DNA from 3 places in the Cupriavidus necator N-1 genome. Region 2 is predicted to be linked to each of the others. Evidence: predicted binding sites of a transcription regulator. Region 2 holds the regulator's gene; each other region holds the start of a gene.
What was found. The regulator sigma-54, encoded in region 2, starts transcription at its own class of promoters, with help from an activator protein. The targets are predictions, from matches to a motif close to TGGCANGNAANCTGCTTT.
Positions count from the first base shown of each region.

Region 1: the regulator sigma-54 is predicted to act here: its motif matches at 4,525-4,542, upstream of prpB (methylisocitrate lyase).
Region 3: the regulator sigma-54 is predicted to act here: its motif matches at 7,075-7,092, upstream of CNE_RS18515 (ethanolamine ammonia-lyase subunit EutB).

Region 1 covers NC_015726.1:1,941,650-1,951,579, reverse strand. The annotation lists gene acnD (Fe/S-dependent 2-methylisocitrate dehydratase AcnD) at 1-2,215, opposite strand, end outside; gene prpC (bifunctional 2-methylcitrate synthase/citrate synthase) at 2,338-3,495, opposite strand; gene prpB (methylisocitrate lyase) at 3,583-4,491, opposite strand; gene prpR (propionate catabolism operon regulatory protein PrpR) at 4,773-6,737, shown strand; gene CNE_RS09165 (cysteine synthase A) at 6,751-7,752, opposite strand; gene CNE_RS09160 (putative quinol monooxygenase) at 7,868-8,161, opposite strand; gene CNE_RS09155 (HD-GYP domain-containing protein) at 8,386-9,609, shown strand; gene CNE_RS09150 (LysR family transcriptional regulator) at 9,626-9,930, opposite strand, start outside.
Region 2 covers NC_015726.1:394,614-404,543, reverse strand. The annotation lists gene CNE_RS02015 (DJ-1/PfpI family protein) at 1-348, shown strand, start outside; gene CNE_RS02010 (ribbon-helix-helix domain-containing protein) at 451-825, shown strand; gene CNE_RS02005 (monovalent cation:proton antiporter-2 (CPA2) family protein) at 844-2,823, opposite strand; gene CNE_RS02000 (KpsF/GutQ family sugar-phosphate isomerase) at 2,965-3,948, shown strand; gene lptC (LPS export ABC transporter periplasmic protein LptC) at 3,992-4,621, shown strand; gene lptA (lipopolysaccharide transport periplasmic protein LptA) at 4,690-5,340, shown strand; gene lptB (LPS export ABC transporter ATP-binding protein) at 5,398-6,198, shown strand; gene CNE_RS01980 (RNA polymerase factor sigma-54) at 6,334-7,815, shown strand; gene hpf (ribosome hibernation-promoting factor, HPF/YfiA family) at 7,864-8,214, shown strand; gene ptsN (PTS IIA-like nitrogen regulatory protein PtsN) at 8,670-9,125, shown strand; gene hprK (HPr(Ser) kinase/phosphatase) at 9,206-9,930, shown strand, end outside.
Region 3 covers NC_015723.1:85,232-95,161, forward strand. The annotation lists gene CNE_RS18480 (CaiB/BaiF CoA transferase family protein) at 1-364, shown strand, start outside; gene CNE_RS18485 (lactate permease LctP family transporter) at 439-2,139, opposite strand; gene CNE_RS18490 (LutB/LldF family L-lactate oxidation iron-sulfur protein) at 2,207-3,652, opposite strand; gene CNE_RS18495 (LutC/YkgG family protein) at 3,649-4,350, opposite strand; gene CNE_RS18500 ((Fe-S)-binding protein) at 4,347-5,129, opposite strand; gene CNE_RS18505 (FadR/GntR family transcriptional regulator) at 5,256-5,981, shown strand; gene CNE_RS18510 (AI-2E family transporter) at 6,028-7,065, opposite strand; gene CNE_RS18515 (ethanolamine ammonia-lyase subunit EutB) at 7,269-8,651, shown strand; gene eutC (ethanolamine ammonia-lyase subunit EutC) at 8,662-9,447, shown strand; gene CNE_RS18525 (aminoacyl-tRNA deacylase) at 9,544-9,930, opposite strand, start outside.

The DNA of each region.
Region 1 (9,930 bases), 1.5 Mb from region 2:
GCGGCTGCTTACGGTCCATGTAGGTCTCGATGGCCTCCCACATGCGCACGACCTTGCCTTCGGGCTCGATGCGCGCCAGCGAACCCTTCTTGACCTGGCCATCGACTACGGCCATCTCGTTGATCAGGGTGGGGTTGGCAAAGGTGGCGCGCTGCGCGGTCAGGTGGTCGCCGCGGTGGGTCGCGTACGAGTTGAAGTCCTCTTCCGGCAGGCCCATCTTGGCCAGGTATTCACCCGCGGCGCTGTTGAGCATGATCGCGTTGGACGGCGACAGGTGATCAGTGGTGATGTTGTCGCCCAGCACCGCCAGCGGACGCAGCGCCTTGAGCGTACGCTCGCCGGCCAGCGCACCTTCCCAGTAGGGCGGGCGGCGGATATAGGTGCTCTGCGGACGCCAGTCGTACAGCGGGCTGACGGACTCGCCGCTGGCCGCGGTGATGGCGAACATCGGCTCGTAGACCTTGCGGAACTGCTCGGGCTTGACGCTCTTTGCCACGATCGCGTCGATCTCTTCGTCGCTCGGCCAGATGTCCTTCAGGTACACCGGCTTGCCATCCTGGTCCGTGCCCAGCACGTCCTTTTCGATATCGAAGCGGATGGTGCCAGCGATGGCATAGGCCACCACCAGCGGCGGCGAGGCAAGGAAGGCCTGCTTGGCGTACGGGTGGATGCGGCCGTCGAAATTGCGGTTGCCGGACAGCACTGCCGTGGCGTACAGGTCGCGGTCGATGATTTCCTGCTGGATCTTGGGATCCAAGGCGCCCGACATGCCGTTGCACGTGGTGCAGGCAAAGGCGACGATGCCGAAGCCGAGCTTCTCCAGGTCCGGCAGCAGGTTCGCTTCTTCCAGGTACAGTTCGACCGCCTTGGAGCCGGGCGCCAGCGACGACTTGACCCACGGCTTGCGCGCCAGTCCGCGCGCATTGGCGTTGCGCGCCAGCAGCGCGGCGGCAATCACATTACGCGGGTTGCTGGTGTTGGTGCAGCTGGTGATGGCGGCGATGATCACGGCGCCGTCCGGCATCAGGCCTTCGGCTTCCTGCGCGCGGGCCTTGTCCAGGCCGACGGCGATGCCGCGCTCGGCCAGCGCGGAGGTCGGCAGGCGCTTGTGCGGGTTGGACGGGCCGGCCATATTGCGCACCACGCTCGACAGGTCGAACTTCAGCACGCGCTCGTACTCGGCGTTCTTCAGCGAATCCGCCCACAGGCCGGCAGTCTTGGCGTACGTTTCGACCAGCTTGAGCTGCTCGTCGGTGCGGCCGGTCAGGCGCAGGTAGTCAATGGTCTGCTCGTCGATGAAGAACATCGCGGCAGTGGCGCCATATTCCGGGGCCATGTTGGAAATAGTCGCACGGTCGCCGAGCGTCAGGCTGGAGGCGCCTTCGCCACGGAACTCCAGATAGGCGCCGACAACTTTTTCCTTGCGCAGGAATTCAGTCAGGGCCAGCACGATGTCGGTGGCGGTAATGCCGGGCTGGCGCTTGCCGGTCAGCTCCACGCCGACGATATCGGGCAGGCGCATCCACGAGGCGCGGCCGAGCATCACGTTCTCGGCTTCCAGGCCGCCCACGCCGATGGCGATCACGCCCAGCGCATCCACGTGCGGGGTGTGGCTGTCGGTGCCGACGCAGGTATCGGGGTAGGCCACGCCACTATCAGCGTGGATCACCGGCGACATCTTCTCCAGGTTGATCTGGTGCATGATGCCGTTGCCCGGCGGGATCACATCGACGTTCTTGAACGCCTGCTTGGTCCAGTCGATGAAATGGAAGCGGTCTTCGTTGCGGCGGTCTTCGATGGCGCGGTTCTTGGCGAAGGCATCGGGATCGAAGCCGCCGCACTCCACCGCCAGCGAGTGATCGACGATCAGTTGCACCGGCACCACCGGGTTGACCTTGGCGGGGTCGCCGCCCTGGTCGGCAATGGCGTCGCGCAGGCCGGCTAGGTCCACCAGCGCGGTCTGGCCCAGGATGTCATGGCACACCACGCGCGCCGGGAACCACGGGAAATCGAGGTCGCGCTTGCGCCCGATCAGCTGCTTCAGCGAATCCGTCAGCGTGGCGGGATCGCAGCGGCGCACCAGGTTTTCTGCCAGCACGCGCGACGTGTACGGCAGCTTGTCGTAGGCACCCGGCTGGATTGCCTCGACCGCGGCGCGCGCGTCAAAGTAATCCAGCTTGGTGCCCGGTAGCGGTTTGCGGTTTGCAGAATTCATGGTGTAGGGAAATCAATATAGGTATGAAAAAGGGGTAGTGGTCCCATGTCAGCGACCAACTACCCCCTTGCCCGCAGGCCCGGATCAATGCAACCCGACGCGGAGCAAACCGGCAGCCGGTCTTACTTGCGATCCTTCAGCGGCACGAACTTCAGGTTCTCCGGGCCGGTGTAGTTGGCACTCGGGCGGATGATCTTGTTGTCGATACGCTGCTCGATGATGTGCGCGGCCCAGCCCGAGGTGCGCGCGATCACAAACAGCGGCGTGAACATCGCCGTCGGCACGCCCATCATGTGGTAGCTCACCGCGCTGAACCAGTCCAGGTTCGGGAACATCTTCTTGATGTCTCCCATCACCGTTTCCAGGCGCTCGGCGATGTCGAACATCTTCATCGAGCCGGCGTCCTTCGACAGCCTCTTCGCCACGTCCTTGATCACCTGGTTGCGCGGGTCGCTGATGGTGTACACCGGGTGGCCGAAGCCGATCACGACTTCCTTGTTCTCGACGCGGCGGGTGATGTCGGCCTGGGCCTCATCCGGGTTGTCGTAGCGCTTCTGGATCTCGAACGCGACCTCGTTGGCGCCGCCGTGCTTGGGGCCGCGCAGCGCGCCGATGGCGCCGCTGATCGACGAATACATGTCCGAACCGGTGCCGGCGATCACGCGGGCGGCGAAGGTCGAGGCGTTGAACTCGTGCTCGGCGTACAGGTTCAGCGAGGTGTTCATGGCGCGCTCCCACAGTGCCGACGGCTTCTCGCCGTGCAGCAGGTGCAGGAAATGGCCGCCGATGGAGTCATCGTCGGTTTCCACCTCGATACGGCGGCCATTGTGGCTGTAGTGATACCAGTACAGCAGCATCGAGCCCAGGCTGGCCATCAGGCGGTCGGCGATGTCGCGCGCGCCCGGGGTGTTGTGGTCTTCCTTCTCCGGCAGCACGGTGCCCAGCACCGACACGCCGGTGCGCATCACGTCCATCGGGTGGGCGCTGGCGGGCACCCATTCGAGCGCGGCCTTCACATTGGCGGGCAGGCCGCGCAGGCTCTTGAGCTTGGCCTTGTAGGCGGCCAGTTCGGATTTGGTCGGCAGCTTGCCGTGCACCAGCAGGTGGGCGATCTCCTCGAACTCGCAGGTCTCGGCGATGTCGAGGATGTCGTAGCCGCGGTAGTGCAGGTCGTTGCCGGTGCGGCCGACGGTGCACAGCGCGGTATTGCCGGCGGTCACGCCCGACAGGGCGACGGATTTCTTGGGCTTGGGAGTGACGAGCGGTTGCGCTTCGGACATCTGGGTCTCCTTTGTGTGATGCCTGGTATTGCCTGTCTGTTGTCGTGCAAGCGGCCGGGACAAAGCCCGGCCGCGCGTGAGTCTTACTTACTTGCCCTTGCCTTGTGCGAAGAGCGCGTCCAGCTTCTGCTCGAAGTCATGGTAGCCGATGCTCTCGTAGAGCTCGGCGCGGGTCTGCATGGTATCGACCACGTTCTTCTGCGTGCCGTCGCGGCGGATGGCCGCGTAGACGTTCTCCGCCGCCTTGTTCATGGCGCGGAAGGCCGACAGCGGGTACAGCACCATCGACACGCCGGCGCCGCCGAGTTCCTCGGTGGTGAACAGCGGAGTGGCGCCGAATTCGGTGATATTGGCCAGCACCGGCACCTTCACCGCATCGACAAACTTGCGGTACATGGCCAGGTCGGTCATGGCTTCCGGGAAGATGGCGTCGGCGCCGGCTTCCACGCACGCGACGGCGCGCTCGATGGCCTTGTCCAGGCCTTCGACGGCGAGCGCGTCGGTGCGGGCCATGATGACGAAATTCTCGTCGGTGCGGGCGTCGACGGCGGCCCTGATGCGGTCGACCATTTCACCCTGCGTGACGATTTCCTTGTTGGGGCGGTGGCCGCAGCGCTTGGCGCCGACCTGGTCTTCGATATGCATGGCCGCCGCGCCAAACTTGATCAGCGACTTGGTGGTGCGGGCCACGTTGAAGGCCGAGGCGCCGAAGCCGGTGTCGACGTCCACCAGCAGCGGCGTGTCGCACACGTCGGTGATGCGGCGGATATCGGTCAGCACGTCGTCCAGGTTCGAGATGCCCAGGTCCGGCAGGCCCAGCGAGCCGGCCGCAACGCCGCCGCCCGACAGGTAGATGGCCCGGTAGCCGGCGCGCTTGGCCAGCAGGGCGTGGTTGGCATTGATGGTGCCGACTACCTGCAGCGGATGCTCGTCGGCAAGCGCCTGGCGGAAGCGGGCGCCAGCGGAGCGCGCGAGGTCGGAAGCGGAGTAGGTCATGGCGTATGCGTTGGTGAACAGGACGGGCCTAATACTGCAAGGGGTGTGCCAAGCCCTTGGGCGGGCCCGCGGGAAATCCGCCAGCCTTTGTCAGCGCTGGGCTGGCGGGCAGGGCGGCTGGCCTCGCCGCCGATTTCATGTCATCCTTTCAGCACAATTGAATTTCAAAATCACAAGTTTGGAATTCAAAGTTGAAATCGCGGGCTGCGTGGCGGACAATGTGCCAGCACTGTACGCCTGTTCGTCCCGGGTTTCACCACGCATTCTTTCCGCATTGCACCATGGCTTCTCCCGTTTCCACGCAAGCCCGTCCGCGCATCTGGGCCATCGGCATCAGCCGACTGGCACGCGCCTTCGCCGACCTGATTCCGGCCTACGCCGACCGGGCCGAATTCCGCATCGTCGGCAAGGGTTTCGAGGCCGCCGCCAGCGCCGTGGCGCGCGAGGCGCGCGAGGGCCGGCTCGACGTGGTGGTGGCGGGCGGCTCCAACGGCGCCTACCTGCGCCAGCACGTGGATGTGCCGGTGGTGCTGGTCAAGGTCACGGGCTTTGACGTGATGAGCGCGTTGGCCACCGCGCGGCGCATCTCGCCGCGGGTGGCGCTGGTCACGCACGCGTCGACGTATGCCGAGGTGGATGAATTCGTGCGCGCGTTCTCGCTGTTGGTCCCGGCCTATACCTACCTGACCGAGGACGATGCCGTCGCACGCGTAAAGGCGCTCAAGCAGGAGGGCATCCAGGTCGTGGTCGGCCCCGGCCTGGTGACCGACCTGGCCGACCGCTATGGCCTGACCGGCGTGTTCCTGTACTCCGGCAACTCGGTGCGCATGGCGCTGGAAGACGCGATCGAGGCCGCGCGCCTGCGCCGCATCGAGGCCACCCGGCGCGACTACGTCAACACCATCCTGGCGCACCTGAACGAGGGCGTGGCGGCGGTGGATGCCGAAGGGCGCATCCAGTCGTTCAACCCGGCGATGGAGCGCTTTCTCGGCACTTCCGTCGCCGCCGCGGTCGGGCGCAAGCTGCAGACGCTGGCGCCAAACCTGGCGCTCGAAGGCGTGATGCAGAGCGGTGACAAGGAACTGGAGGCGATCCACAAGCTCGGCGACAAGATGGTGGTGGTCAACCGCATCCCCATCATCGGCGAAGCCGGCACCACCGGCGCCGTGCTGACCATCCAGGACGCCAGCGCGATCCAGCGCGTGGACCGCAACCTGCGCTCGCGCGCCCGCACGCGGCCGGCCGGGGTGCGCTACAGCCTGGACGACCTGGCCGGCACCTCCGCGGCCATGACCGAGCTGCGCGAACTGGCGCGGCGCTACGCGGCGGTGGATTCCACCGTGCTGATCGGCGGCGAGAGCGGCACCGGCAAGGAGGTGCTGGCGCAGGGCATGCACGACGCCAGCCCGCGCCGCGCCTTCCCGTTCGTGGCGGTCAATTGCGCGGCCTTCCCCGAGGCGCTGCTGGAGAGCGAGCTGTTCGGCTATGAAGAGGGCGCCTTCACCGGTGCGCGCCGTGGCGGCAAGGCCGGCCTGTTCGAGTCGGCCCACAACGGCACGCTGTTCCTCGACGAGGTGGGCGACATGCCGTCCGCGCTGCAGACGCGCCTGCTGCGCGTGCTGCAGGAAAAGCAGGTGCTGCCGATCGGCGGCCTCGACGCCGTACCGGTCAACGTGCGCGTGATCGGCGCCACTCACCGTGACCTGGCCGCGATGGTGCGCGATGGCTCATTCCGGCAGGACCTGTACTACCGCCTCAATATCCTGCGCATCGAGATGCCGCCGCTGCGCGACCGCTCCGAAGACCTGCAGGAGTTGGCCGAGCTGCTGTACCGGCGCGCCCAGGAGCGCCTGGGCATGGACCGGCCGCAGCGCCTGCCCGCCGCGGCCCGCGCGCGGCTGGCGCGCTACCGCTGGCCGGGCAATATCCGCGAGCTGGAAAACGTGACCGAACGGATCGCCGTGCTGGTGGCCGGGCGCCGGCTGGACAGCGACGCGCTGCAGCGCGAGCTGCAGGCAGCCGTGCCGGAGCTGTTTGGCGATGGCATGCTGGCGCCGGCCGAGGCCGACGCTGAGCACGCCGCGCCGGCAACACGCCCGCGCCGTTCCCTGGCTGGCGTGAAGCAGTCCAGCGAAGTCGAGCATATCCGGCGCGTGCTGGCCGAGTGCGGCGGCGACCGCGCCGCGGCCTGCCATATCCTTGGCATCAGCCCGACCACGCTGTGGCGGCGGCTCAAGGCGGCGTGAGCCGCGCAGGCATTTACCCGGCGGGGCCGGCACGCCGGAACGGAATCGGCTGCAGCCCCTTGCCCTCCAGCCAGGCTTCATTGAACAGCCGTGCCATGTACAGGTCGCCGCGGTCACATAGCAGCGTGACGATGGTATGGCCCGGCCCCATCTCGCGCGCCAGCGCCACCGCGGCGCCGACGTTGATTCCCGACGACCCGCCCACGAACAAGCCCTCCTCGCGCAGCAGGCGGTAGACCATGTCCACGCAGGTCTGGTCGTCGATGCGCACCGCGTCGTCGATGGGCGTGTCCTGCAGGTTGGCGGTCACCCGGCTGGAGCCGATGCCTTCGGTGATCGAGCTGCCTTCGACCTTGACCTCGCGGTGCTTGACGAAGTGGTACAGGCCGCTGCCGTGCGGGTCGGCCAGCACGATGCGCACGCCGGGCTTGTGCTCTTTCAGGCAGCGCGCGATGCCGGCCAGCGAGCCGCCGGTGCCGGTGGAGCAGGTGAAGGCATCGATGTGCCCGCCGGTGGCGTGCCAGATCTCGGGCCCGGTGGTCTCGTAGTGGGCCTGGCGGTTGGCCAGGTTGTCGAACTGGTTGGCCCAGATCGCGTTGTCGGTCTGGTCGGCCAGCCGGCCGGCAATCTTCTGGTAGTTGTCCGGATCGGCGTAAGGCTTGGCGGGCACCGCGCGGACCTCGGCGCCGAGCATGCGCAGCCGCTCCATTTTCTCGGGCGACTGCGTGTCAGGTATCACGACGATGCAGCGGTAGCCACGCGCCGCGCACAGGTGGGCCAGGCCGATGCCGGTATTGCCGGCGGTGCCTTCGATGACCGTGCCGCCGGGCGTCAGCAGCCCGCGCCGTTCGGCATCACGGATGATGTAGAGTGCCGCGCGGTCCTTGACCGAGCCGCCTGGATTGAGGAATTCCGCCTTGCCGTAGATATCGCAGCCGGTTTCGGCGCTCAGGCCGGCCAGCCGGATCAGCGGGGTGTGGCCGATGGTGCCGGCAAATCCATCCCTGACTTCCATGGTGCACTCCTGCCGTGCCCGCTCCGGGCGTCACATTGAGTGATAGATCGGGGCGGCGGGAATGACAAGCAGGGGGACGGCCAGAAGTGACCGGGATTGCCCGTGGCCAGGCGGATCAGGCGGCGTTGAGCCAGCGGAAACTGAAATCGCCTTCGACGAAATCCGCGCGCGAGGCGTGGAAATCGCGCATATAGGGCCGGTTCAGGTGCGATTCGAGCGCGCGCTTGGAGTCCCAGACCATGTAGATCACAAAGACCCGCGCATCCTCGGCGTCTTGCCCGACGTGGTAGTCCAGGCAGCCGGGCTCGGTCAGCCCGCGCGAGCGCAGCTTGGTGAGCTGGGATACCAGCGCCTCGCGGCGGTGGGTCTTGGCACGGGCGATGCCGACTAGCGTGTACGTTCCGGACATGGGTGAACGGGGGCGACTGGCTGGCGTCTGTGAGCACTGGGCAGGCCATTGTAGCGCCGGTGGTACCGCCCCCCGGCAATGCCCGAGGACGCCGTCCGGGCATTCGGGCGGCGCTTGACAAGGGCGGCGGCACGGTTCCTCCCCGCAATGGGGGCTAAAGTCCTGCCGGCGGCCGCCGATAAACGGATCGACAACAAGAAAACCATCATCCGAGGGGGTAACGCATGTTGAGACGCATACGGTCGGAACAACTGCAGGTCGGGATGTTTGTCGCCAGGCTTGGCGGCCCGTGGATCAACCATCCGTTCTGGCGCGCAAAGTTCCTGGTCGCCACTGAGGACCAGGTCCGGCAGATACAGTCGGCAGGGGTGCAGGAGGTCTGGATCGATATCCTGAAGGGCCGCAACGTACCGGCGCCGGACACGCCGGAAATACCCGGACCCGTCCCGGCCCCGGAGTCGACACCCGACCCCATGGACCCGGCCACCGTGCCGCCACCCGCCGCCACGCTTGATGCCGAGATCGTCCGCGCGCGCGAGCTGCTGCAATCCGGCAAGGCCGTGATCGGCTCGATGTTCGCCGACATCCGCATGGGCCGGGCGCTGGAGGTCAGCGGCGCGCTGCTGCTGGTCGATTCCGCCTCGCGCTCGCTGTCGCGCCATGGGCAGGCGTTGCTGGCGCTGGCGCGGCTCAAGGCGCGTGGCGACGACAACTACCTGCACGCCTTCGCCGTCTGCGCGCTGATGATCGCCGTCGGCCGCACGCTGGGCCTGCCCGACGACGAGGTGCGCGAACTCGGCCTGGCCGGCCTGGTCCACGACATCGGCAAGCTGACGCTGCCCGCGGCCCCGGTCCACAAGGCCAGCGAACGCACGCCCGAGGAAGAGGAGATCTACCGCCGGCATCCGTCGGCTGGCTACCGCATCCTGAACGAGGCCCGGCTCTATTCGAACATCCCGCTCGATGTCTGCGTCCACCATCACGAACGCGTGGACGGGCGCGGCTTCCCCTACGGCCTGGCGGGGAACGAACTGAGCGTGCACGCCAAGATCGGCGCGATCTGCGATGCCTATGATTCGCTCACTTCCAGCCGCCCGGGCCACCGGCCGTGGTCGCCGGCCCGCGCCATGGAATACATGGCCGTGCGTGTCGACACGCTGTTCGACCGGCGCGTGTTCAAGGCCTTCACCCGCACCGTCGGCATCTATCCGCTCGGCACCGTGCTGCGGCTGCGTTCGAACCGGCTGGCGGTGGTCTGCGCGCAGAACGAGGCCGATCCGCTGCGGCCGAAGGTGATGGCGTTCTATTCCGTATCGCAGTCCAGGCCCGTCCCCACCGAACTGATCGACCTGCGCCACAGCGACGAGACGGTGGTGGCGTTCGAGAATGCCGCTGACTGGGGGTATGCGGATGAGCAGCTGATGGAGATGTATGCGGCGGCGGCCTGAACCGGGGGGCAAGTCTTCAGCCCGCCACCCATTCCCCTTGTCTCAGCCGCTCATACAGGAAATCGCCCAACACCCGCACGCGCGCGCTGTGCCTGAGATCCGGATGCGTCAGCACCCACAAATCGGTATCCATGGCTTCATCGACTGGCGCCAGCCGCACCAGGTCTGGGTCAGCCCCGGCCAGCAGGCACAGCAGCATGCCGGCGCCCATGCCGTGCCGTACGGCATCCGCCATGGCCACCAGGCTGTCGGCACTGACGGCGCGGCGGGGTTCCGGCACGTTATCGCGTATCCAGCGCGCCTGGGCAAGGTGGGATAGCG
Region 2 (9,930 bases):
GCCAGTTACGACGCACTGGTCATCCCCGGCGGCCGCGCCCCGGAATACCTGCGTCTGAACGCGCGCGTGCTGGAGATCGTGCGCCACTTCGCCCAGGCGGACAAGCCGATCGCCGCGGTCTGCCACGGCGCCCAGCTGCTGGCCGCGGCAGGCGTGCTGGAAGGCAAGACCTGCTCAGCCTACCCAGCCTGCGCGCCCGAGGTGAAGCTGGCCGGCGGCACCTATGCCGATATTCCCGTCGACCAGGCCCATACCGACGGCAACCTCGTCACCGCCCCGGCCTGGCCCGCGCATCCGGCCTGGCTGGCGCAGTTCCTTGCCGTGCTGGGTACGCGGATCGTACATTAGAGCTTTCCGCACGCGGCGCCCCCACGCGTGAAGGCACGGCCCGCCCCCCTGCGGCGAGCCGTGCACATGCCCGCCGGCCGCGCCGCCCGCACGGGAGCATCCATGTGTGAAATCTTTATCCGCGCCAATCCGGCGTCGTACCAAAGCCAGTCGCGCTCGCTGCGCCTGCATGGCGTGGCCACCAGCATCCGGCTCGAGAGCCTGTTCTGGGAAGTGCTGGAAGAACTGGCGCGACGCGACGACATGACCGTCAACCAGCTGATCACGCGCCTGCACGATGAACTGACCGAACATCGCGGCAGCGAGGCGGTGGCGGGCAATTTCTCGTCCTTCCTGCGTGTGTGCTGCCTGCGCTACCTGATGCTGCAAGGCGAGGGCCGCATCCCGGCCGATGCCAGCGTGCCGATCCGCTCGCTGGACGCACGCGCCGTGCTCGACAACCTGCCGGAATCCTGGGTCGAGGCGCGTCCGCACTGACGCATCCGGCGGCCCCGCTCAGCCGTTCAGGATGCGCGTCTCTGCCGCTTCCAGCGCCTCGGGCGGGCCGCGCAGCACTACGATGTCGCCCGGTTCCAGCACTGTCTCGGGCTCCGGGTCGAAGGCGCGGATGCCGCGCCGGCGCACCGCGGTCACTTCCACGCCGATGCGCTCCAGCCCCAGCACGCCAAGGCGCCGCCCCACCGCCGTGGATTGCGGCCCGAGCGACACGGAGTGCAGCCGCACCGAATCGCGCTCGACCATGTCCTCATCATCGTCGCGGCCGTGGAAATAGCCGCGCAGCAGGCTGTAGCGCGCGTCGCGCGCCTGCTGCACGCCGCGCACCACCCGGCGCATCGGCACGCCCAGCAGCACCAGCGCGTGCGAGGCCAGCATCAGGCTGCCCTCGATGATCTCGGGCACCACTTCGGTGGCGCCGGCCTTCTGCAGCGTGTCGAGCTCTGAATCGTCCACCGTGCGCACGATCACCGGCAGCGCCGGCGCCAGCTCCTGCACGTGGTGCAGCACCTTGAGCGCCGATGGAGTGTTGGCATAGGTGACGATCAGGGCGGCGGCGCGGTGGATGCCGGCGGCGATCAGCGCCTCGCGCCGGCCGGCGTCGCCGTAGACCACGGTATCGCCGGCCGCGGCGGCCTCGCGCACGCGGTCGGGGTCCAGGTCCAGCGCCACGTAGTTGATGCCCTCGCGCTCCAGCATGTGCGCCAGGTTCTGCCCGCTGCGGCCGAAGCCGCAGATGATGGCGTGTTTCTCGGTCTGCAGGCTCTGCGCGGCGATGCGGGTCATGTTCAGCGACTGCATCAGCCATTCGTTGGCGGTAAAGCGCAGCACGATGGCGTCGCTGTACTGGATCAGGAATGGCGCGGCCAGCATCGACAGCAGCATCGACGCCAGGATCACCTGGATCAGCACCGGGTCGACCAGGTTCAGGCCGTCGATCTGGTTCAGCAGCACGAAACCGAATTCGCCGGCCTGCGCGAGCCCCAGCCCGGTGCGGATGGCCACCCCCTGGCGCGAGCCGAAGACCCGCGCCAGCAGCGCGATCAGCACCAGCTTGAACAGCACCGGCACCACCAGCAGCGCCAGCACCAGCCATACGTGATCCAGCACTACGCGGATATTGAGCAGCATGCCGATGGTGACGAAGAACAGCCCCAGCAGCACGTCGCGGAACGGCTTGATGTCCTCTTCCACCTGGTGGCGGTAGGGCGTCTCGGAGATCAGCATGCCCGCCATGAAGGCGCCCAGCGCCATCGACAGGCCCAGCCGCTCGGTCAGCGCCGCCATGCCCAGCGTCACCAGCAGCAGGTTCAGCATGAACAGTTCCTGCGAACGGCGCGCCGCCACCACGTGGAACCAGCGGCTCATCAGGCGCTGGCCGAGGAAGAAGATGGCGCCCAGGGCCACCACGATCTTGACCGTGGCCAGGCCCAGCGCCACCATCAGGTCGCCCGGATCGCGCGACAGCGCCGGGATCACGATCAGCAGCGGCACCACCGCCAGATCCTGGAACAGCAGGATGCTGATGATATTGCGGCCGTGCTCGCTTTCTAGCTCCATGCGCTCGGACAGCATCTTGGAGACGATCGCGGTGGAAGACATCGCCAGCGCCCCGCCCAGCGCCACCGACGCCTGCCAGGACAGCGGGAACAGCCAGTTGAAAGCCCAGCTGGCCGGCACCACCGCCAGCATCGACAGCACCACCTGCGAGCCGCCCAGGCCGAACACCAGCCGCTTCATCGAGCGCAGCTTGGTCAGGTTGAACTCCAGCCCGATCGAGAACATCAGGAAGACCACGCCGAATTCGGCTAGGTACTTGGTCTGCGCGGTGTCGCTGGCCAGCCCCAGCGCATGCGGGCCGATCAGGATGCCAACGGCCAGGTAGCCCAGCATCGGTGGCAGCTGCAGCATGCGGAATGCGACCACGCCGAAGACGGCGGCGGCCAGCAGCACCAGGGTCAGTTCCAGCGGAGAATGCATCAGGCGGTCTGGGTGACCGGCCAGGCGCGCGTCCGACCCGGCACGGGCACCCTGCCGGCAAAATACGGCGAGCACGGCAAGCACGACGTGCGCCATGGGTCGGGCCAGGCGCCATCGCATTCGTTGGTATACTTCGTCGCCATGATAGCCAATTTCGATGCGGATCGAGCACTCAGACTCGCCCGCGACACTCTCCAGACCGAAGCCGATGCGGTTTCCGCACTTTCCGGACGCCTGAACGGCGACTTTGCCCGTGCCGTGCTGCTGATCCTGCAATGCACCGGGCGCGTGGTCGTCTCGGGCATTGGCAAGTCCGGCCATATCGGACGCAAGGTTGCGGCCACGCTGGCCTCTACCGGCACGCCGGCGTTCTTTGTGCACCCGGCCGAAGCCAGCCACGGCGACCTGGGCATGGTCACGCGCGACGACGTGCTGATCGCCTTCTCCAATTCTGGCGAGACCGGCGAGCTGCTGTCGATCATCCCGATTGTCAAGCGCATCGGCGCGCGGCTGATCTCGGTCACCGGCAACCCCGACTCCAACCTGGCCAAGCTGGCCGACGTCCACCTGGACGCGGCGGTCGAGAAAGAAGCCTGCCCGCTGAACCTGGCGCCGACGGCCAGCACCACCGCGGCGCTGGCGCTCGGCGATGCGCTGGCAGTGGCGGTGCTGGATGCGCGCGGCTTTGGCGAGGAAGACTTCGCCCGCTCGCACCCCGGCGGCGCGCTCGGGCGCAAGCTTCTGACCCATGTGCGCGACGTGATGCGCACCGGCAACGCCGTGCCCGAGGTGCGTGAGAACACGCCGCTGGCCCAGGCGCTGATGGAAATCACCCGCAAGGGCATGGCCATGACCGCCGTGGTGGATCCGGACGGACACGCCATCGGCGTCTTCACCGACGGCGACCTGCGCCGCCTGCTGGAAACCCCGCGCGACTGGAAGACCGTGCCCATCGGCGAGGTCATGCACCACAACCCGCACGTGGTCAACGAGAACCAGCTCGCCGTCGAGGCGGTGCAGGTGATGGAAGCCAACCGCATCAACCAGCTGCTGGTGGTGGACGACGACGGCCGCCTGACCGGCGCGCTGCATATCCACGACCTGACCCGCGCCAAGGTCATCTGAGCGGGCGCGGGCCCGGCACAACCGGCACAACGCCAAGGACACCATGCAGGCACTCCTCGCCTCCCTCAGCGGCATCGTCATGCGGCTGCTGCCGCTGCTGCTGATGGCCTTCGTGGCGGGCAGCACGTTCTGGCTGGTCCAGATCAACTCCCCCAAGGAAGACCTGGCCGCGCAAAGCACCAAGAAGCATGAGCCTGATTACTTCATGGACCGCTTCTCGGCCACCGAGCTGGCGCCGGACGGCAGCACCAAGATCCGCTTCACCGGCGAGCGCATGGTCCATTTCGAGGACGACCAGACCTACGAAGTGACCCGGCCCGCCATGCGCGCGTACGAGCCGGACCGCCCGCCGGTCACCGCCCGCGCCGATATGGGCCGCATGAACGCCGAGGGCTCGGTGATCGACCTGTACGGCAACGGCTTCGTCATGCGCCAGCAGGGCGTGGACGTGTCCAAGGACCCGCAGCTGACCGCCGCATCCAGTTATTTCCAGCTGCTGATCAATGACGACATCGTCAAGACCGACAAGCCAGTCAAGCTGACGCGCGGCCCGTCGGTGATGACCGCCAACGGCCTGATCTTCAACAACGTCACGCGCGAAGTACAATTGCTCGGCAATGTACGCGGCACCATCATCACCGGGCCGTCCCCAGGCCGCGCGCCGGGGTCCTGAGCCCCGGCCCGGGGGCCGCACCAACCCGCACCAACGTACCCAGACGCCCTCAAGCAACCCCTGCCAACATGACTGCTTCCCTGACGACATCGTCCCGTCGACGCACCGCCCCGGCTCTGCTCGCCCTGGCCATGGCCTTCGGCCTGCTGGCCCAGCCCGCCCTGGCCGAGCGCGCGGACCGCGACAAGCCGATGGTGCTGGAGGCGGACAACGCCAGCTACGACGACGTCAAGCAGATCTATACGCTGACCGGCAACGTGGTGCTAACCAAGGGCACCATGATCCTGAAGTCCGACGCGGCCGAACTGCGCACCGACCCCGAGGGCTACCAGTTCGCGGTAGCCACCGCCAAGCCGGGCAAGCAGGCCTACATCCGCCAGAAGCGCGAAGGCGTCGACGAATACATCGACGGCTGGGGCGACCGCATCGAGTACGACGGCAAGCAGGAGTACTCCAAGCTGATCGGCAATGCCCGCATGGCGCGCCTGCAGGGCGCCAAGCAGGTCGATGAGATCCGCGGCGCGGTGCTGACCTACGACAGCCGCAAGGAGTTCTACACGGCCGCCGGCGGCGGCAGTGGCGACGCCGCGGCCGCCAATCCGTCCGGTCGCGTGCGCGCGGTGCTGTCGCCGCGCCAGGACCAGAAGGCCGGCGCCACGGGCAATGGCGGCTCGCCGCTGGACCTGAAGACGGCGCCCGCGCCTGCCAACAAACCCTGACGCCTGGCGCCGGCTTGCCTGCCCGCGCCAGAAACGCCTGAACGCCAGACCGTGCCAATGACCGATACCGCAACCATCGCCGACAAGCCTTCCGTCGAAGCCTCCACCGTCCTTCCCGGCGGCAGCACGCTGGTCGTGCGCCACCTGAAGAAGCGCTATGGCTCGCGCACGGTGGTCAAGGACGTCTCGCTCGACGTGAAGAGCGGCGAGGTGGTCGGCCTGCTCGGGCCTAACGGCGCGGGCAAGACCACCTCGTTCTACATGATCGTGGGCCTGGTGGCGCTGGACGAAGGCGATATCGTGCTCGACGGCGACCACATCAGCGGCCTGCCGATCCACGAGCGCGCGCGCATGGGGCTGTCGTACCTGCCGCAGGAAGCCTCGGTGTTCCGCAAGCTCAACGTCGAAGAGAACATCCGCGCGGTGCTGGAGCTTCAGGTGAGCAACGGCAAGCCGCTGCCCAAGACCGAGATCGAGCGCCGCCTGGATTCGCTGCTCGACGACCTGCAGATCGCGCACCTGCGCAACAACCCGGCGCTGTCGCTGTCGGGCGGCGAGCGCCGCCGTGTGGAAATCGCGCGCGCGCTGGCGTCGTCGCCGCGCTTCATCCTGCTGGACGAACCCTTCGCCGGCGTGGACCCGATCGCCGTGGGCGAGATCCAACGCATCGTCAGTTTCCTCAAGGCACGCAATATCGGCGTGCTGATCACCGACCACAACGTGCGCGAGACGCTCGGCATCTGCGACCACGCCTACATCATCAGCGAAGGCACGGTGCTGGCCGCGGGCCAGCCCGAGGAAATCATCGCCAATGATGCAGTGCGGCGCGTCTACCTGGGCGAGAACTTCCGCATGTGACTTAACGGCCTGCCCGCGAGCGGCAGGCCTCTTCGCGGGTGCGCGTGGGCCCTCCCACAGCCAGCGGCGATCGGACCGCATAAGCGATAGCAATTTCCGTTCCAACAACGGAAAGATGCGCATAGAATAGCTCGCATGAAACCGTCGCTACAGCTCCGTCTTTCCCAGCATCTGGCCCTGACCCCGCAACTGCAGCAGTCGATCCGGCTGCTGCAGCTCTCCACGCTGGAACTGCAGCAAGAGGTCGAACAGGCGCTGACGGAAAACCCGCTGCTCGAGCGCGAGAACGACTGGATCGAAAGCCCGCTGCGCGTGGCGGCCGACGGCTCGGTCAACCTGCAGAGCGCACCGGCGCCCGCCCCGGCTGAGCCCCAGGGCAATGGCGAGGCTCGCGCCGACGGCGCGGGTGACGACGACAGCTATGGCGACAGCGGCAACGGCGACGACTACGGCAGCGGCGACTGGAGCCTGGACGACTTTGCCCGCCGCCCCCAGGGCGACGAGGATGAAAAAACGCCGATGCAGCTGCGCGAGGCCGAGCCCACGCTGCGCGAGTACCTGATGGAGCAGCTCACGCCGCTGAAGATCTCGGCGCGCGACAAAGGCCTGGCCATCTTCCTGATCGAATCGCTCGACGACGATGGCTACCTGAGCGCATCGCTTGAGGAGATCTGCACGGAGTTGCCGGAAGAACTCGAGTTCGAGATCGACGAAGTCCACGCCATCCTCACGCTGCTGCAGAGTTTCGACCCGCCCGGCGTGGGTGCGCGCAACGCCGCCGAGTGCCTGGCCCTGCAGTTGCGACGCCTGACGCACCCGCAACGCGAACTGGCGCTGAACATCGTTAGCAATCACCTGGAGTTGCTCGCAGTACGCGACTACACGCGGCTGAAGAAGGCGCTGCAGGTAGATGAAGTGGCACTGAAGTCCGCACACGAACTGATCCGCTCGCTGGCGCCCTACCCCGGCCATGCGTACAGCCGCCCGGAAGCGGATTTCGTGGTGCCGGACGTGTTCGTGCGCAAGGGTGGCGGCGGCTGGATCGCGCAGCTCAATCCGGATGTGATGCCGAGGCTGCGCATCAACGATATGTATGCCCAAATCCTGCGTGGCGCGAAGGGTGAGTCCGGCACGGCCGGACTGCAGCAAAAGCTGCAAGAGGCGCGCTGGCTGATCAAGAACATCCAGCAAAGGTTCGACACAATCCTGCGTGTCTCGCAGGCCATTGTCGAGCGTCAAAAGAACTTTTTCAGTCACGGCGAAATCGCCATGCGCCCCTTGGTTTTGCGGGAGATTGCCGATACACTGGGTTTACACGAGTCAACCATCTCCCGGGTGACGACCAATAAATACATGGCAACGCCGATGGGTACTTTCGAACTGAAGTACTTCTTCGGCAGCCACGTGTCCACCGAAACCGGTGGCGCGGCTTCATCAACGGCCATCCGCGCCTTGATCAAGCAACTGATAGGAGCCGAAGACCCGAGGAATCCCCTTTCCGACAGTCGCATTGCCGAACTGCTGGGTGAGCAAGGCTTTGTTGTTGCGCGCCGCACTGTTGCCAAGTATCGCGAAGCCCTGAAGATCCCCGCAGTCAATCTCCGCAAGTCTTTGTAGCCGAGCCCACCGCCTGCCTGGTGAGGCTCTTTCAGAAGGAGAAGCGCTATGAACTTCAAGATCAGTGGACACCACCTGGACATCACGCCCCCTCTGCGTGAGTACGTGGAAACGAAGCTGGAGCGAATCGTCAGGCATTTCGATCAGGTCATTGGCGTTAGCGTGCTGCTCTCTGTCGACAACCACAAGGAAAAGGACCGGCGTCAGTACGCGGAAATTAATCTACATCTCAAGGGCAAGGACATCTTTGTCGAGGCGCATCACGAAGACCTATATGCAGCGATCGACGCACTCGTCGACAAGCTGGACCGTCAGGTGATCCGCTACAAGGATCGCGTGCAAGGCCACGACCGCGAAGCGGTCAAGTACCAGATGGCCGCAGCGCAAATGCAGCAATGACCGTGCCCGGCAGCCCCGCAGCGGGCTGCTGAATCAGGATTGAACAGGCAAGCCGCGCCACGAAGCGCGGCTTTTTTGCGCCCTTGCGTTCCGGGTTGCCGCCGGCATGCCGCGCCCGCACTGGCGGTGCGGCCCGGCTGTGGCGCCGGAGCCAACGCTTTTCACCCGAATGGGCAAGAGTGTTCGCAAGCGCAGCGCCAAGGTGTATGCTGCGCCATACAAAGAGAGGGAATCCTGGCCGCGCCCCGCATCGGTGCGCCGGCTCCCGGCCCGGAGGCACGATTGCATCACCATGTATCGTTCTGCACCGGCTTGCCCCGCTGCGCTGCACAATACGGGGGTAGTCGCTGCTCTATAATGGGCCGGACGCCTCCGGCCAGGCCAACGGCAGCCCGGAGCCAGCCCACTGCCCCGCGGAACGATCTGCCCGCTAACTGAAATCCTGCGCATCGCCCATGAATCGTTTGGCCAAATTGCTGCCACCCGGCAACATCACCCTGGACGTCAGCGTCACCAGCAAGAAGCGTGTGTTCGAGCAGGCCGGGCTCCTCTTCGAGAACAACCATGGTGTGGCGCGCGCCATCGTGACGGACAACCTGTTCGCGCGCGAGTCGCTGGGATCCACCGGCCTGGGCGCCGGCGTGGCGATCCCGCACGGCCGCATCAAGGGCCTGAAGCAGCCGCTGGCCGCCTTCATGCGCCTGGCCGAGCCGATTCCGTTCGAATCGCCGGATGGCAAGCCGGTATCGCTGCTGATCTTCCTGCTGGTGCCCGAACAGGCTACGCAGCAGCACCTGGAAATCCTGTCAGAAATCGCGCAACTGCTTTCCGACCGCGACATGCGCGAAGGACTGGCCACGCTGCCGACGCCCGATGCCGTCCATCAGCTGCTGATCGCATGGCATCCCTGATCCCCTGATCCCCCAGGCGGGCCGGCACCAGACCGGGCAGGCGCCAGGCGCTTCGCAAACCGCCCCACCAGTCATACCGCATGGAACTCACCGGCGTCACCTCCCAGTCCATCTTCGACGACAACGCAGCCGACATCAAACTCTCGTGGGTGGCCGGCCTGGAAGGCGCGGACCGCGCCTTCGACGTGGAGTTCGCCCGCGAAGCCACCTCCGCCGCCGACCTGGTGGGCCACCTGAACCTGATCCACCCCAACCGCATCCAGGTGCTCGGCAAGCCCGAAATCACTTATTACCAGCGGCTGGACGATGAGACCCGCAAGCGCCAGATGGGCGAGCTGATCCTGTTGGAGCCGCCCTTCCTGGTGATCGCCGACGGCATGGAGCCGCCGCCCGACCTGGAACTGCGCTGCACGCGCTCGTCCACGCCGCTGTTCACCACGCCGGTGTCGTCGGCCGCGGTGATCGACCACTTGCGCCTGTACCTGTCGCGCATCTCCGCGCCGCGCGTGACCATGCACGGGGTCTTCCTCGACATCCTGGGCATGGGCGTGCTGATCATGGGCGAATCGGGCCTGGGCAAGAGCGAACTGGGCCTGGAACTGATCTCGCGCGGCCACGGGCTGGTGGCCGACGATGCCGTGGACTTCGTGCGCCTGGGGCCGGATTTTATCGAAGGCCGCTGCCCGCCGCTGCTGCAGAACCTGCTTGAAGTGCGCGGCCTGGGCCTGCTCGACATCAAGACCATCTTCGGTGAGACCGCGGTGCGGCGGAAGATGAAGATCAAACTGGTGGTGCAGTTGGTGCG
Region 3 (9,930 bases), on a different replicon from region 2:
CAACGACCGGCAGTTCCGCATCCTGTGCGAGCACCTGCGGCTGCCTGCGCTGGCCGATGACGAGCGCTATGGCACGGCGGGCGCGCGCTCGGTGAACCGCGTGGCGCTGAAGGCGGAGCTGGAAGCCAGGCTGCGCGAGTTCGATGGCAAGGTGCTGGCCGACGAACTGGTGGCAGCAGGCGTGCCCTGCGCGCCGGTGCTGTCCGTGGCCGATGCCTTGCAGCATCCGCATACGCAGCACCGCGAGATGGTGGTGGAGATGGAAGGTGGCTACCAGGGGCTGGGTGCGCCGGTCAAGCTGAGCCGGACGCCGGCGACATACAGGTATGCGCCGCTCACCGAAGGGGACGAGTTCCTGGATTAGACGCGACGTTGCCGCGCGGCAAACGAGAAAGGCGGCCATATGGCCGCCTTTCTTCATGGATTTCGGCTAGCCCATCACCCCGGAATCATCCCCGGCAACAGGTAAGCCTGCACCACCGTCATGATGCCGATGATCACGGCAAACAGCAGGCTGTGCCTGACCGTGAAGCGGAACAGCTCCGACTCCTTGCCCACCAGCCCGGTCGCCGCGCAGGCCACGGCGATCGATTGCGGCGAGATCATCTTGGCCGTGACGCCGCCGGTGGTGTTGGCGGCGACCAGCAGCGTGTCCGACACGCCGATCTGATGCGCCGTGGTGTTCTGCAGCGCGCAGAACAGCGCGTTGGACGAAGTGTCAGAACCAGTCAGGAACACCCCCAGCCAGCCCAGGAACGGCGAGAAGAACGGGAACGCCGCGCCGGTGCCGGCCAGCAGCAGCGCCAGTGTCGACGACATGCCGGAGTAGTTGGCGACAAAGGCGAACGCCAGCACCAGGCCGATTGACAGCACCGGGCGCGCCAGTTCCACCAGGGTCTCGGCAAAGGTAGCCAGCAGCATGCGCGGCTTCATGCGCAGCAGCACCGCCGAGATCAGCGCGGTCAGCAGGATGGCGGTGCCGACGGCGGAGAGCAGGTCGAGCTTCAGCACCGCGTCATAGGCCTTGGGCGTGGCCACGATCGGCGCGGCCTTGATTACCATCTGGTCCAGCCCCGGGATCTTGAACTTCAGCACCGTGCCCGCCAGCGCGCCGTTGGCTGCGAACAGCGCCTTGAACGGCTGCAGGCTCCACACGGTGACGATGGCGGTCAGGATGCCGAACGGCGCCCACGCGCGCAGCGTCTGCGCCAGGGTGTAGGGCGACGCCTTGCGCCCGGACATCGCGCCGCCGAAGCCGCCGCCGAAGCCGGCCAGCGCGACGGTGCCGCCGCTGACATTGCCACCGGCGCGCTGCGACGCGCCGCGCGGCTGCCATACCTTCAGGAACGCGGCCAGCGACACCAGGCTGACCAGCGCCGAAGTGATGTCCGGCAGTTCGGGCCCGATATGGTTGGACGTGAAGTACTGCGTCACGGCAAAGCAGCCGCCGCACACCAGCGCCGCCGGCCACGTTTCGCGCACGCCTTTGGCGCCGTCCATCATGAACACCAGCCAGAACGGCACCAGCAGCGACAACAGCGGCAGCTGGCGGCCGGCCATCGCGCCGATATGGAAGGGATCGATGCCCGTCACCTGCCCGGCCACGATGATGGGGATCCCCATCGCGCCAAACGCCACCGGCGCGGTATTGGCGATCAGGCACAGGCCCGCCGCATACAGCGGGTTGAAGCCCAGGCCCACCAGCAGCGCCGCGGTGATCGCCACCGGCGCGCCGAAGCCCGCGGCGCCTTCCAGGAAGGCGCCGAAGGCAAAGCCGATCAGCAGCATCTGCAGGCGCTGGTCGTCGGTGATCGACAGCACCGAGGCGCGGATCACGTCGAACTGGCCGGTCTTGACCACGATCTTGTAGAGGAACACCGCGGTCACGATGATCCATGCAATCGGCCACAGCCCATAGGCAAAGCCGAAGCCGGCCGAGGCCAGCGCCTGCTGCGCGGGCATGCCGTAGGCGAAGATCGCCACGGCCAGCGCCAATAGCAGCGTCACGGCCGCGGCGACATGGCCCTTCATGCGCCAGACGGCCAGCGCAATGAAGAAGAACAGGATGGGAATGGCTGCCGCCAGCGACGACAGCCACAGGCTGCCCAGCGGCGTATAGAGTTGGGTCCAGGGTTGCACGGTTAGTCTCCTGCTTTGGTGGTGTTTCGGGAAATCTTTGTTTTGTTTGCAAGCACTGCGTGAAGGCCTACTCCGGCTGTCCCTTCTCCTTCAGCAAATCCGCCAGGCTCTTCGCCGCCGGCTTCAGCGGCGTGCGGTGCTGCGTCCAGCCCATCTGCTTCGACGGCGTCAGCGCGCGCAGCCGCGTGGCGGCCCAGCGGAACAGCCGGTACGTCGCCGGGTGCGAATACGCGCCGCTCCAGAAGCGCCACACCAGGTGCTCGCCGCGGCTGTACTTCGCGCCCTGGCCGCGCAGCGGGTTGGCGACCTGCTCTTCCGGATCGCGGTTCGCCTCGGTGCGCAGGCGCACCAGCAGTTGCGGGATCGGGATGCGTACCGGGCATACCTCGCCGCAGGCGCCGCACAGGCTCGACGCGGTGGCCAGGTCGGCGGTGGCGTCCAGCCCCAGCAGGTGTGGCGAGATGATCTTGCCGATGGGGCCGGGATAGGTCGTGCCGTAGGCGTGGCCGCCGATGCGCGTGTAGACCGGGCAGTGGTTCATGCACGCGCCGCAGCGGATGCATTGCAGCGTGGCGCGCAGCTGCGTGTCGGCATAGGCCTGGGTGCGGCCGTTGTCGAGCAGCACCAGGTGGACCTCGCGCGGGCCATCGCGCTCGCCCGCGCGGCGCGGCCCTGAGATCAGGTTGAAGTAGGTGGTGATGGCCTGCCCGGTGGCCGAGCGCGTCAGCAGCGTGGACAGCGGCACGATGTGCTCCAGCCGGGCCACGACCTTCTCCATGCCCATGATGGCGATATGCACGTCGGGCACGGTGGTGGAAAGCCGGCCGTTGCCCTCGTTCTCCACCAGCCACAGCGTGCCGGTGTCGGCGGCGGCGAAGTTCACGCCGGACAGGCCGATATCCGCTTCGACAAAGGCTTGGCGCAGCGCACGGCGGCCGGTCTGGATCAGCGCGTCGACATCCTCGGTATAGGGCGTGTCGGGGATATGCGCCTGGAATAGCTGCGCGATATCGCCCTTGGTCTTGTGGATCGCCGGCATCACGATATGCGAGGGCTTCTCGCCGGCCAGCTGGACGATGTACTCGCCCATGTCCGACTCGATGCAGTCCACGCCGCGCTCGGCCAGGTAATGGTTCAGCTCGATTTCCTCGCTGGCCATCGACTTGCCCTTGATCACGCGCTGCGCCTGCTTCGATGCCGCGATGCGGTGGATGATCGCGTTGGCTTCGTCGGCGTTCTCGGCCCAGTGCACCTGCACGCCGGCGGCGGTGAGCTTTGCCTCCAGCTGCACCAGCAGGTCCGGCAGGTTGGCCAGCGCGTGCTGGCGCACCGCCTCGCCCAGGTCGCGCAGGCGTTCCAGCTCATCCGCGTCGGGGAACTGCGCCAGGCGCTTGCCCTGCAGGAAGTCCATCGCGCCGCGGAAGCTCTGGCGCAGCTTGGGATCGTCCAGCGCCTCGCGGGCGCGTGCCTTGAAGTCCTGCGGCGGAACAAAATTGAGTGTGTGCTGGCTCATTGCCCGGCCTCCGCAGTGTCGGTCTCGATGATGACCCACAGCCGGCGCGGACCATGCGCGCCGTAGGCCAGCGTCTGCTGGATGTCGGAGGTCTTGGACGGGCCGGAGATCAGCACCAGGTTGGTCGGCATGCCGTCGGACCAGCGTTCGGTGCGCGCGGCCATATGCAGGTCGGTGTGCAGCGTCGAGGCGCGCACCAGCGCGACATGCAGCGGCGGCACCAGCGACACCGTGCGTGGCGAGCCCGCATCGGGCGCGACCACCAGCGTGCCGGTGGCGGCAATGCCGGAGCGCGCCACAGTGAAGCCGGCATCGATGGTGTCGAACAGCTCCGCCTTCCAGGCTTCGATCGGGCGGTCGTAGCCGATGGCTTCGATATGGGCCGGCAGGGCGGCCGCCAGCGCGGCACCGGCCTGGCTGGCGGGATCAAGCAGCAGGCGCTTCACGCCGGCATTGGCCAGCTCGGTGGCCAGCAATGCCGGCCAGGCCGCCTCGCTGGCGCACCAGACCTCGGCATGCAGGCCTTGCAGTGCCGCCAGCATCGCGCCGGTCAGTTCGCCAATGGCGGGCGCGCCGTGGCGGCGTGCCTCGAAATGGCCGTCGATGCGGCGGTCGAGTTCCGCGGTGCGTGGGGAAGGTGCAGGCGCGGCAGCGCGCAGCCGGCCGAGCATGCGTTCGCGGGCGCCGGGCGTGCTCATGCGGCACCTCCGGTACGGCGCCACAGGAAGGTGGCCAGGTGCTCCACCTGCAGCGGGGCGTGGTCATGCGCCGCGGTATGGCCGATATTGAGCAGGCAGCCGCAGTCGGCCGAGACCAGCCGGTCGCAGCCGGTGGCGCAGGCCGAGGCCACCTTGTCGCGCACCATGGCGCCGGAGATATCGGGATGCTTGAGCGAGAAGGTGCCGCCAAAGCCGCAGCATTCTGACTCGCGTTCATGCTCCACGCGGGTCACGCCCGGCAGCGTGTCGACCAGGGCCACGCCGTGCTGGCGCGTACCCATTTCTCGACGGGCGCCGCACGAGGTATGCAGCACGATGCGCTCCTGCGGCTGGCCCGCCGGTGCGGCATCGCCAAAATCCAGCTTCAGCACATGGAGCAGGAACTCGCCCAGTTCATAGATGCGTCCGGCCAGTTCCAGTGCCTTGGGGCCGGCCACCGGATCGTCGGCAAAGAGCTGCGGCCAGTGGTGGCGCATCATGCCCGCGCACGAGCCCGACGGCACGATCACCGGCCAGGGCTGGCTGAACAGGTCGAGCTGGGCGCGCGCCACCGCACGGGCCGCGTCGGGGTTGCCGCTGCTGTAGGCGGGCTGGCCGCAGCAACTCTGGCCGCGCGGGAAGTGCACGGTGAGCCCTTCGCGTTCAAGCAGCCGCACGGCGTCGAGGCCGGCCTGCGGCACGAACATGTCGACCAGGCAGGTGGCAAACAGGTAGGCCTGCGCGGGGGCAGGGCCGGTGGGGTACTGACGATCCATCATGTCTCGCTCCGGACGTGCTGGGGTCGCACGTTTCGGCGCATAATTCCCGCTTCTGCGCGGCGGTACAAATTGGTTGGACCAATCTGCCCGGCGACCCGCGCAAGCTCAGGAGCGAGGACATACGGCATGACGGCAGCGGCAGCAAGGCACGGGCGCACCCGCGGACGCGTGGAGTCGGTCATGCGCCGGATCGAGACCGCGCTGCTCGACGGCACCTGGCCGCCCGGCACGCGGCTGCCGGCCGAGCGGGTGCTGGCCGGGCAATACGAGGTGGCGCGCAACACCGTGCGCGAGGCGATCCAGCGCCTGGCCGCGCGCGGCCTGCTGCAGAGCCGGCGCGGTGCCGGGGTCTACGCCACCGACCAGCTGCGCGCCGGCATTGCCTCGCCCTGGGGCCAGCTGGTGGCCGACCACCCCGCGCTGCGCGACGACATCCTGGAGTTCCGCCGCGTGCTGGAGGGCGCGACCGCGTATTTTGCGGCGCTGCGCGCGGATGCCGCTGACGTGAAACGGATCCGCGCCCTGATGGCCGAGCTGGAACGCGCGCGTGCCGCCGACGACAAGCAGGCAGAGGCCGATGCCGATGCGCAGTTGCATGACGCCATCGCCCAGGCCTCGCACAACACCATGTTCCTGCACCTGCATACCAGCGTGATCGGCATGCTGCGCGAGCACATCACCATCAACGGCACCGGCCTGCGCGAACAGGACGACGGCGCCTCAGACCTTCTGTTGCTGCAGCACCGCACGCTGTGCGATGCGATTTGCGCGCGCCGCCCGGAAGAGGCGCGCACCGCCATGCAGACCCATATCGACTTCGTGCGCAGCCGGGTGGAGCAGGACGGCGCCTGAATCAGGTATTGGTCCTACCAACGCTGCGGCATGCCGGCCGCGGCACTCAGATCAGCCCGGCGCCGGCAAGCTCCCGCTTCAGGTAGGCGTAGAAGATCGGTCCGGCGATCACGCCCGGGATGCCGAACAGCGTTTCCATCAGCAGCATCACCGTCAGCAGTTCCCACGCCGCGGCCTGGATGCGCGCACCGATGATGCGTGCGTTCAGGAAGTACTCCAGCTTGTGGATCACCACCAGGAACACCAGCGACGCCACCGCGATCGGCAACGACACCGACAGCGAGGCCACCACGATGGCGGTGTTGGAAATCAGGTTGCCCAGCACCGGCAGCAGCCCGGCCACGAAAGTGATCACCAGCAGCGTCTTGGTCAGCGGCAGGTGCACGCCAAAGAGCGGCAGCACCAGCAGCAGGTAGATCGCCGTCAGCACGGTGTTGATGGTCGAGATCTGGATCTGCGCGAAGATGAACTGCGAGAACGCCTGCTGCAGCGTGCGTGCGCGCGCCACCAGCGCCGCGGCCAGCGGCCGGCGGTTGGGCCGCACCACCGCGCGGTACAGCGCCACCATCGCGCCGATCACCAGCCCGATCAGGATATGCACCAGCGTGCGCAGCACCTCGGCACCCAGCTTCTGCGCCATCGCGGCATGCTCGCGCAGCGTCTCGATCAGCGTGTTGGCCAGCTCGTCCACGCCGTTGGGCAGCGCATCGCTGAGCCACGGCGGCATCTGCCCACGCGAGCGGTCGATGATGTCGGCCACATGGTTGAGCAGCCCGTCCAGGGTATTGCCCTCGCCACTGACAAAGCGCACCAGCAGCCAGCCCGCCAGCGTCAGCGCCAGCAGGATCAGCGCCGACAGGATGGCCACGGCCAGGGCGTCGTGGCGCTGGTTCAGGCGCTTCAGGCGCGGCGCCAGCACGTCCACCAGCGAGTACAGCAGCAGCCCGGACAGCAATGCCGCCACCAGGTTGGCGTGGAGCACGGTCCAGAGCGCCAGGGCGGTCAGCAGGTAAGCGACGGTGCCGACGCTGTACCACGCGGCCGGCAGCAGGCGCGGGGTGGTGGTCGGGTCGGGGTCTTTCATCGGGGTCTCCGGCATGCAATTTGCTCAAATTTATTCTGAATTCTCGCCGATCCAGATGTTGTTCCTGAGTCAGGCCGTGTGCGCTGAGGCGATGTTGGCATCACGGCACACGCAAAGGCTGTCTATATTAGGGGGAATCGTGCCCGGCAAGGCGCCTGGCGCACCGCTGTCATCGTTTTCCCCAGAGCCCAGGAACGGAGCGCATGGCCTACACCCACACCATCGGCACCCACCGCCACGTCTTTGCCGACCTGCGCACGCTGCTGGCCCGGGCCAGCCCTGCGCGCTCCGGCGACGCGCTGGCGGGCGTTGCCGCGGCCAGCGAGCAGGAGCGGATGGCCGCGCGGCTGGCGCTGGCAGAGGTGCCGCTCAAGCAGTTCCTGACCGAGGCGCTGGTGCCGTATGAGGACGACGAGGTCACGCGCCTGATCCTGGACCGGCACGATGGCGCGGCCTTTGCCGCCATCGGCGCCACCACCGTGGGCGACCTGCGCAACTGGCTGCTGCTGCATGAGACCGACAGCGCCACGCTGGCGCGGGTGGCGCCGGGGATCACCCCGGAGATGGCCGCCGCGGTCAGCAAGCTGATGCGCAACCAGGACCTGGTGGCGGTGGCGCGCAAGTGCCAGGTGGTGACGCGATTTCGCAGCACGGTGGGGCTGCCGGGCCGGCTCTCGGTGCGGCTGCAGCCCAACCACCCGACTGACGATCCCAAGGGCATTGCCGCGTCGATCATCGACGGGCTGCTCTATGGCTGCGGCGATGCCACCATCGGCGTCAACCCGGCTTCGGACAACCTGGGCGCCATCGTCTCGCTGCTGCGCATGATCGATGAGCTGCGCAGCCGCTTCGACATCCCCACGCAATCCTGCGTGCTGACCCATGTCACCAACACGCTGCGCGCGATCGGGCAGGGCGCGCCGGTGGACCTGGTGTTCCAGTCGGTGGCCGGCAGCGAGCGCGCCAATGCGGCCTTTGGCATCAGCCTGTCGCTGCTGGCCGAGGCGCACGATGCCGCGCAGGCGCTCGCGCGCGGCACCGTTGGCGACAACCTGATGTACTTTGAGACCGGGCAGGGCAGCGCGCTGTCGGCCAATGCGCACCACGGCGTCGACCAGCAGACCATGGAGGCGCGCGCCTACGCGGTGGCGCGCGCGTTCTCGCCGCTGCTGGTCAATACGGTGGTGGGCTTTATCGGTCCCGAATACCTGTACGATGGCAAGCAGATCATCCGCGCCGGGCTGGAAGACCACTTCTGCGGCAAGTTGATGGGGGTGCCGATGGGCTGCGACGTCTGCTACACCAACCATGCCGAGGCCGACCAGGACGACATGGACACGCTGCTGACGCTGTTCGGCGTGGCCGGCATCAATTTCATCATGGGCGTGCCCGGCGCCGACGACATCATGCTGAACTACCAGAGCACCTCGTTCCACGATGCGCTGTACCTGCGCGAGGTGCTGGGGCTGCGCCCCGCGCCGGAGTTCGAGGCCTGGCTGCAGCGCATGGGCATTGCCGATGCCAGCGGCAGGCTGCTCGAGCCCGCCGCGCGCCAGCCGCTGCTGCAGATGGCCCACAGCCTGTAAGGTGCAGCCGATGACGGCCAGACGCCCGCCTCCCGCCGCTCCTGCCAACGCCGATGCCGACCCGTGGCAACGCCTGCGCCAGTTCACGCGCGCGCGCGTAGCGCTGGGCCGTACCGGCCACAGCCAGACCACCGATGCGGTGCTGGCCTTCGGGCTGGCCCATGCGCAGGCGCGCGATGCGGTGCACCTGCCGCTGGACGTGGGCGCGGTCACCGCGGCGCTGGATGCGGCGGGGGTACAGAACCTCGCCGTGCACAGCGCGGCGCCGGACCGCGCGCACTACCTGCGGCGCCCCGACCTGGGCCGGCGCCTGGACGATGCCAGCCGCGCGCGGCTGGCCGCGGCACGGCCGGGCGACGCGCCCGATGTGGTGTTCGTGGTTGCCGACGGCCTGTCCGCGCTGGCCACGCAGACGCACGCGCTGCCGTTGCTCGATGCCACCCGCGCGCGCTTGCCGCAGACATGGCGCATCGGCCCGGTGGTGGTGGCCGAGCAGTCGCGCGTGGCGCTGGGCGACGAGATCGGCGAGCTGCTTGGCGCGCGCCAGGTGGTGATGCTGATCGGCGAACGGCCCGGCCTGAGCTCGCCCGACAGCCTTGGCATCTACCTGACCCATGCGCCGCGCACGGGCCGCACCGATGCCGAGCGCAACTGCATCTCCAACGTGCGCCCCGAAGGCCTGCCGTATGCGCAGGCCGCCGACCGGCTCGCCTTCCTGCTGCGCGGCGCGGCGGCATTGGGCCGCTCGGGCGTGGACCTGAAGGACGACAGCGTGCCGGCGTTGCCTGAAGGCTGAAGCGTCTGCATCCCCCACCCGCCAGCATGCAAAACGGCCACCACGCGGGTTCGCAACCCGCGTGGTGGCCGTTCAGTGGCCAATAAAAAGCGCCGCTTACATCATGCGGCGCGAAAACTGCCCGTGCCCAGCGTCCGACATCAGCCGCGAGAACTGTTCGCCGCTCATGTGCACCAGTTCCTGGTGGTCGCCGCCTTCGAAATACACGTCGGGCTGCGCCATCAGGCTGTCGTCCACATAGGTCTGCATGCCGTAGGCCATCGCCACCGGCGGGATCGCGCCGAGGTCGCAATCCTTGAAGATCTCGCGGATCTCGTCCTCATGCGCCAGTACCAGGTTGCGCCCGGTCTGTTCGCAGATGGCGGCCATGTGCAGATGGTGGCTTGAAGGAATCACGGCGGCGACATAGCCGCGGTCATCCTCCAGCAACAGCGTCTTGGCCAGCCGGTCCCCGGGAACATGCGCGGCCTCGGCAGTGGCCAT